Regions from separate parts of the Erwinia sp. CGal63 genome, predicted to be linked through region 1. Evidence: predicted binding sites of a transcription regulator. Region 1 holds the regulator's gene; the other holds the start of a gene.
The links. Region 1 encodes LexA, which represses DNA repair genes until DNA is damaged. Its sites were predicted from a motif close to TNCTGTATGTACATACAGNA; they were not measured.

Region 1 (3,814 bases):
GTGCTCGTAGCCGATATAGATAGGCACCAGCGTGATAGGACGGTTGCCGCCGCGCAGCATCGCCTGGATCGTCATCGACAGCGTGCCGGTTTTCGGATCGAGCAGGCGTCCGGTACGGGAACGACCACCTTCCACAAAATATTCCACGGAATAGCCACGGGTGAACAGCTCGCCCAGATATTCGCGGAACACGGTGGAATAAAGCTTATTGCCCTTAAAGGTACGGCGAATAAAGAAGGCGCCGAGACGACGGAAAATCGGGCCGGCCGGCCAGAAGTTGAGGTTGATGCCGGCGGCGATATGCGGCGGCACCAGGCCCTGATGATAGAGCACGTAAGAGAGCAGCAGATAGTCCATATGGCTGCGATGGCACGGCACATAGACGATTTCATGACCGTCCTGCGCCAGCTGGCGCACGCGCTCGCCGCCGTTGACGTTGATGCCCTGATAAAGCTTGCTCCACGTCCAGCCCATAATCCTGTCGGTCAGACGGATAGCCTCGTAGGAGAAGTCCGCCGCGACCTCTTCCATCAGTTCGATAGCGTTCTGCTGCGCTTTCTCATGGGAGATCTTTTTGCTGCGCGCTTCGTCCTCTACCGCTTTTGCAATCGCTTTCGACTGCAGCAGCTTGTTGAACAGATCCTGACGCACGGGCAGGCGCGGGCCAACCGCCGCGAGGCGCTGGCGGGCAAAATGCATTCTCGCCACGCGCGCCAGTTTCTGGGCGATGGTTTTATCGGTGCCGTGCTCGGTGGCCATACGGCGCAGCGAAACCATCGGCGAGAAGCGTACAAAGCTGTCGCGTCCCAGCCACAGTACGGCGATAAACTTCTGAATACCGTTCAGCACGCGCAGATGCGGCTGGCTCTCGCCCTGAACCTCGCGGCCAGGCGCACGACCAAACATTACCGACACCGGCACCATCTGCACGTCCAGCAGCGGATTGCTGCGATGGAGATCCAGATAGTCATGGAACGTTTTAACGGATTCCAGATTCGGCGCGTAATAGGGGAAGACGCGCGGGCCGTCGTGAATAAAGACGTAGCGCGGCAGCAGCGTGCCGTCGATCTCCAGCGGCTCCAGGGGATCGGGAAGATCCTCTTTGCGGCACTGCTCGCGCAGCGCCAGCAGATCGGCCTTTGAATCATACGGCAGTACATACATAATGGGGCGCGACGTATCCAGCCCCAGTTCAGCGACCGGCTCAGCGGGGATCGCCTTACTTTTTACCAGCATTTTTACTGGTAAATTCAATAAGTTGTAATATAAATTACGCCAACCTGACATAGACAACATAAAGCCTCTTGTTAGCAAAGCGCGGCAAGCATACCAGAATCCGTAAACGAGATCTGTGGTGTTGCATAATGTGCGCTACCCTGACATTGACGTTAAACAGAACAAAGGGTTCCCTGATTATGGCAAATAACGCCTCAGGTTTAACACGGATCATTAAAGCAGCAGGGTATTCATGGAAAGGGCTGCGGGCGGCCTGGCAGTTTGAAGCCGCTTTCCGTCAGGAAGTCGTTGCCGCCGTGGTGGCGATAGCAATCGCCTGCTGGCTGGACGTCGCTCCGCTGGCAAGAGTGCTGCTGATAGGCTCCGTAGCCTTGGTGATTATCGTGGAAGTACTGAACAGCGCGATTGAAGCCGTGGTCGACAGGCTGGGCAACGAGTTCCACGAGCTTTCCGGTCGCGCGAAAGATATGGGCTCGGCGGCGGTGCTGCTGGCGATTTTACTGGCGGTCTTCGTCTGGCTGAGCGTGCTGCTTACCCGCTAACCGCCGCGCTGAAATGGCAATAAGTGACGTTTTTTATCCGACTTGAGGTTTTCAACGGCGAAATACCTGTATATACTCACAGTCGACTGTATAAACAACCAGGGGGCGGGATGAAAGCATTAACGGCAAGGCAGCAGCAGGTCTACGACCTGATACGCCAGCATATCAACCAGACCGGCATGCCGCCGACGCGGGCAGAGATCGCCACGCAGCTCGGCTTCCGTTCCCCGAATGCGGCTGAAGAACACCTGAAGGCGCTGGCGCGCAAAGGCGTTATCGAGATCGTCTCCGGCGCATCGCGCGGTATCCGCCTGATGATGGAAGACGAAGACGGGCTGCCGCTGATTGGCCGCGTAGCGGCGGGCGAGCCGCTGCTGGCGGAACAGCATATTGAAGGCCACTACCAGGTCGATCCGGATCTTTTTAAACCGGGCGCCGACTTCCTGCTGCGCGTCAGCGGTATGTCGATGAAAGACATCGGCATTATGGATGGCGATCTGCTGGCCGTACACAAGACCCAGGACGTGCGTAACGGCCAGGTCGTGGTGGCGCGCATCGATGACGAAGTCACGGTAAAACGCCTGAAAAAGCAGGGCAACATTGTGCATCTGCTGCCGGAAAACAGTGAATTCAAGCCGATCGTGGTCGATCTGCGCCAGCAGACCTTCTCTATCGAAGGCCTGGCCGTTGGCGTCATCCGCAACGGTAGCTGGCTGTAAAAGCACGCTTCTGCCTCTGCGCCGTCGTTAAGGCGGCGCATTCGTTACTTCCTCTCTTTATATCGCGCAATGCAGTCTGATAATCGTTCGATGCATAGCCTGCGAACGATGGCTTTTTAATCACCGCTTTTTCCGGTTATCTCCGCTTTCCCTTTTGTTGCGCTTTTGTTTTTTCTCGTTACGCATTGATTATCCTTATTTTTTCTACTTCTCTGCCGTGCCGCTTCGCTTTTTTTGCAAAATCAGGCCGTCTCGCCGTGCAAACCCGCTATCTTCTACTACAATTATCTGTACGTTACGCACTTAGGCAGCGTTTTATGTTGCTGTCAGTAGTTTTGCAGTAACGATAAGCTGTTATCACCTAAGGTTAAGGAGAAACAAGATGAATAAAGACGAAGCCGGCGGTAACTGGAAACAGTTGAAGGGTAAAGTAAAAGAGAAGTGGGGCAAGCTGACCGATGACGACATGACTGTCGTAGAAGGTAAACGCGATCAGCTGGTCGGTAAAATTCAGGAGCGTTACGGTTACACCAAAGACCAGGCTGAGAAAGAGCTGGGCGACTGGGAAACCACTAACAAGCATCGCTTCTGATAAAATAACGTGCACAGGGGCAGCAAGCCCGTAAGACGTTACAGCAAGGGCAGCGCTTTCGGCGCTGCCCTTGTTCTTTTATAGCGGCGGCGCCGCTTAAGTTTCTCTGAAGCTTATGCTTTTTAACGACCGCGCTTTTTACTGCCGAGCGTATGATCGTGCTGGCACTCATCCTGATGCTGGCAGGCTTCCACTTCCACACAGCTGCCGCACAGGCCATGCGCTTCAATCACGCTATTGGTCAGCGCGAAACCGGTAGCTTGCGCCAGCGACTGCAAAATAGCTTCGACGCCTTCCGCATGTTGTTCCGCCACCGCGCCGCAGCGATCGCAAATCAGCATGGCCGAGGTATGCGAAGGCTCTTCAAAGTGATGACAGACAACGTAGCTGTTGGTCGATTCGACGCGATGTACGAAACCCTGCTCCAGCAGAAAGTCCAGCGCCCGATAGACGGTAGGCGGCTTGGCCTGCGGTTCGCTGGCGCGCAGCAGATCCAACAGGTCGTAGGCGCTAATCGCGCCGTGATGCTGGCTCATCAACCGCAGCACTTCCAGACGCTGAGGCGTCAGCCTGACGTTGCGCTGCTGGCAGATGGTTTCCGCCTGCGACAAGATGTTTTCAGGACTGTTAATATTCATAGTTCTCCCCAGGCTGGCTTAGCGCGTTATATTATCACAATGCTGATAAAAACACCGCGCTTCCGCCTTTCCCGCTTGCTGCCTGCT
Region 2 (3,814 bases), on a different contig from region 1:
GCACAGCCGGCCAGCAGGAACACACCCAATATTGCCGCTGTTTTTAAGTTTCTCACGCTATTTTATTCCTCTGCGCTCTGGCTTCGCGCTTTATCATAGCGGCTGTTGGCCGCAGGAAAATTACCGCTACTCTTAATTTCACACCCTGGTGGATGACTTCAGTCGCGCTTTTCGTCATTATCAGCCGTATTGGACCCTGAATTGCGCAAAATGATTCACTAACTCCGCGCGGAAAACGGCCCTTCCGCCTGAATCTGTGAGGCTAACAGCTTTTTCGCCATGTAAAACCGTTGAATAAGGGCCAAAATTTAGCCAATTAAGGATAAAAGTGAAGATTATGTCCGTTACTCCACGCACTTTTCATCTGATCGCCCCTTCCGGCTATTGTCAAAATCAGGCGGCCGCGCAGCTTGCCGTACGCCGCCTGCAGGAACAGGGACATCAGGTGAATAACCAGGCGGCGATCGCTCGTCGCAGCCAGCGCTTTGCCGGCAGCGATGAAGAGCGGCTGCGGGATTTGGATTTGCTGCAGACCGAGGCGGATATCGTCATGGCGGTTCGCGGCGGCTACGGCGCAACAAGGCTGCTTGCTGACTTCGACGCCGCCGCGCTCGCGGCGCGCCTGAAGGAGCGTCCAATGGCGATTTGCGGCCACAGCGATTTCACCGTGATCCAGATGGCGCTGCTGCAGGCGGGCGGACAAAGCTTCAGCGGCCCGATGCTGACCGCCAATTTTGGCGCGGAAACCCTGTCAGATTTTACCGTCGAGCATTTCTGGCAAGCGCTGACCTCGCCTGCCTTTACGCTGGAGTGGCAGACAACGCCGCAGGAGGTGGATGTTTCCGGCACGCTGTGGGGCGGCAATCTGGCGATGCTGACATCGCTTATCGGCACGCCGTGGCTGCCGGAGATAGAGGGCGGCATTCTGGTTATAGAAGATATCAACGAGCATCCTTTTCGGGTGGAGAGAATGCTGCTGCAGCTGGCGCAGCATGGCGTGCTGGCGCGGCAGAAAGCTATTGTGACCGGCAGTTTCACCGGCGTAAAACTCAGCGACTACGACAACGGCTACGATTTCGACAGCGTGTGGCAGCTGATCCACCAGCTTACCGGCCTGCCGGTGGTCACGGATCTTGAATTCGGTCATCACTGGCGCACCGTGACGCTGCCGCTTGGCGCCGAAGGAAGACTGCGAGTGACAGGCGACGCCGCGCGGCTGCATATTACGGGACACCCTACCTTGCAGGAGCGCGCATGAAGCAGCTGTATGAAGATCTCTGGGTTTCCACGCCGGAGTTTCCGCCTGGCGAACGCGATCCTGAAGTCATGATGCACGGTTTTTTACTGCGGCTCTCACGCGGCAACGTGCTGATATCGCGCGTTGAAAATACCCGGGATCACAATACCATCGAGTCACTAGGCGGCATCTTTCGTCACTATCTGACCCACTGGCACGAAGCGGGCCCCGGCACGCGTATTCTGCAACAGCGCTTTAATTCGGCGCTCTACTGCCACAATCGCGCGCTCGGCCCGGTCAGCCCTTTCGCCGAAGCGGACGACACTTTCAACCAGGCGGAAGTCCACTGCGGCAGCCTGCATGTGGTGCCTACACCGGGTCATACGCCGGGCAGCACCACTTATCTGTATGCGTCGCCCTACGGCAAAACCTATCTTTTCGTCGGCGATACCGTCAGCCTTAGCCACGACCGCTGGGTTACCGTGCTGGTGCCGGAAAGCAACGAGGGCGATCTGAAGCGGACGCTGGAATTTTATCGTGCGCTGCGGCCTGACGTGGTGCTGATGGGCACCACCAAAGGTCATCTCTCCTGGCAGGAAGTGACGATGCGGGAATGGCTGGCGCTGCTGGACGAGGCGGAAAGCTCGCCGCTGGATCTACGTCATCGGCCAGGAGAGCAGCAGGCAAGTTAAAGCGTTTTGGCCAGGTTCAGGACTCAACTTTACCAGCGGCGTCCGTTCGCTGCAGCGTAACCGTACTTTTTTCCCGCTCGCTGGTGCGGCTGCAGGAAACCAGATGTTTCTGCCCGTTATAGGAGAAAAAGGTTTCATCGGTGTTTTTGTTGGTAACCATCTGATCGCCATTGCGAAACAGAATAATAGCGACGCTGTCGCCGTTATCGGTATGGGAGCGCTGGCTGCCGGCGGCGACCTGGAAGTGATCGCCCGCCCACAGCAGCGTGGTCAAACCGTACTGCGCGCTGGTAACGGTCATGGTCGGCCTGCCCGGGCAGGTTATCTGATATTCGCTGTTTTGCGGCGGCGCCGCGCTGTTTGAGGCATGGGCGAAAAAGGAGCAGGCAACAAGGGCGGCGGCAACAGGTAAACGAAACATGGCTTTCTCCGGGCAGATATCTGGCCCGGTATGCTGCCTGTCTCGCGCCGCCGCCGCAATCGGAAGTGGCCTGGTCTGCGCTACAGGCTGCTCATCTCTTTAATATCCGCCTGGTTAACCGCCTGCTGTCGGCCGCTTTCATCGGTATAGATCACCATGCCGGTCGCCTTGTCGATCTCCGGCTTGCCCGACACCACTTTGGTGCTGCCGTCGCGCATATGCATAATATGATCGTTAGCGCAGCCGCTAAGCAGAGTGGCGGCGGCAATCAGCGGAACAAGGAATAATTTTTTCATCTTCTCTCTCCGTAAGTTAAAGCAGAAAAGTGTAGCCTAAGCGGACAAATCACGCTGACGACTGCGGCGTGCAGCGTCGGTCGCGCGCTTGCGGGCGAAGAAGAAAAGTTATCGCGATCATCTATAAATTTCAGTTGAAGCCGGGCGGAAATAACTGTATTTTTATCCAGCATTTATAACCAGGACCCCTCTTATGTTTGTTGAACTGATTTACGATAAGCGCAACGTTGCGGGCTTGCCAAACGCGCAGCAGCTGATTTTGGATGAACTGGAAAAGCGCATCAGGCGGGTTTTTCCGGATGCCGAAGTAAAGGTAAAACCGATGCAGGCGAACGGCGTAAAGACGGATGCCAGCAAAAACGACAAGTCGGTAATGTTGAGAATTATTGAAGAAATGTTCGATGAAGCGGACCAGTGGCTTATTGCGGAAGAATTTTGACGGCCCTCGCACTTTGGTCGCGCCGCCCCCTGTTTTAGCCCGTCGATGGTTGCATTTTGCCCTCGCCATGCCACTATTCTTCTATCAAGTTTCCCTGGTGTTGGCCCGTGATTATCCTCTTTGCGGGCATTTTTTTACCTGAAAAATGAAACAGCATTGATATATCGTCCCCGCTTACCCGGTGCCTGTCGGCATTTGTTAAAATTTTATTTATAATATTTTAAATATATATTAAATAATCACATCTTCGTCAGAAACGGAGTCGCACAGCCCGGCCTCCTTTATTGCCCTCTTCGCGCCACAGACGTTATTAATTACAGGCGATCGACAATGGTGCGGTTATAACGCGACAGGCTGGTTAAAGCAGAATGGCGAAATCCCGTACGTTTGGCATTGGAAAACGGCAGGCAGAAAAAGAGGGCTTGGCAAACAGGTAATAGTGTTTCGCAACAAAGCGCAGAACAGAATACAGGGCCGCTACGCGGGTGAAAGCGGCCCGATAATATTAGCGGGCCTGTTTCGCTTTCTGTTGTTCAGCAATTTCGGCGTAGAGCAGCTCATAGACCTGAGTCGCATAGGCCGAGCTGTCCCGCAGCATCTGAATAGCATCCTCCAGCGTCTGCGGCTCCATCTGGCCTACAATTCGCCACCCCAAAGCGATATTCTTCGCTTCTTCCAGTCGTTCCGGATGATAATCACACGCAGCTTCTGACACGAAATTCTCCTGAT

Region 2: the regulator LexA is predicted to act here: its motif matches at 2,799-2,818, upstream of MKZ79_RS06605 (DinI-like family protein).

Annotation. Positions count from the first base shown of each region.
Region 1 covers NZ_JAKUMN010000003.1:29,051-32,864, forward strand. The annotation lists gene plsB (glycerol-3-phosphate 1-O-acyltransferase PlsB) at 1-1,287, opposite strand, end outside; gene MKZ79_RS11405 (diacylglycerol kinase) at 1,416-1,778, shown strand; gene lexA (transcriptional repressor LexA) at 1,889-2,497, shown strand; gene MKZ79_RS11415 (CsbD family protein) at 2,880-3,089, shown strand; gene zur (zinc uptake transcriptional repressor Zur) at 3,212-3,727, opposite strand.
Region 2 covers NZ_JAKUMN010000001.1:1,458,416-1,462,229, forward strand. The annotation lists gene emtA (membrane-bound lytic murein transglycosylase EmtA) at 1-56, opposite strand, end outside; gene ldcA (muramoyltetrapeptide carboxypeptidase) at 338-1,258, shown strand; gene MKZ79_RS06590 (MBL fold metallo-hydrolase) at 1,255-1,929, shown strand; gene MKZ79_RS06595 (hypothetical protein) at 1,946-2,350, opposite strand; gene MKZ79_RS06600 (YgdI/YgdR family lipoprotein) at 2,431-2,646, opposite strand; gene MKZ79_RS06605 (DinI-like family protein) at 2,840-3,085, shown strand; gene MKZ79_RS06610 (hypothetical protein) at 3,591-3,800, opposite strand.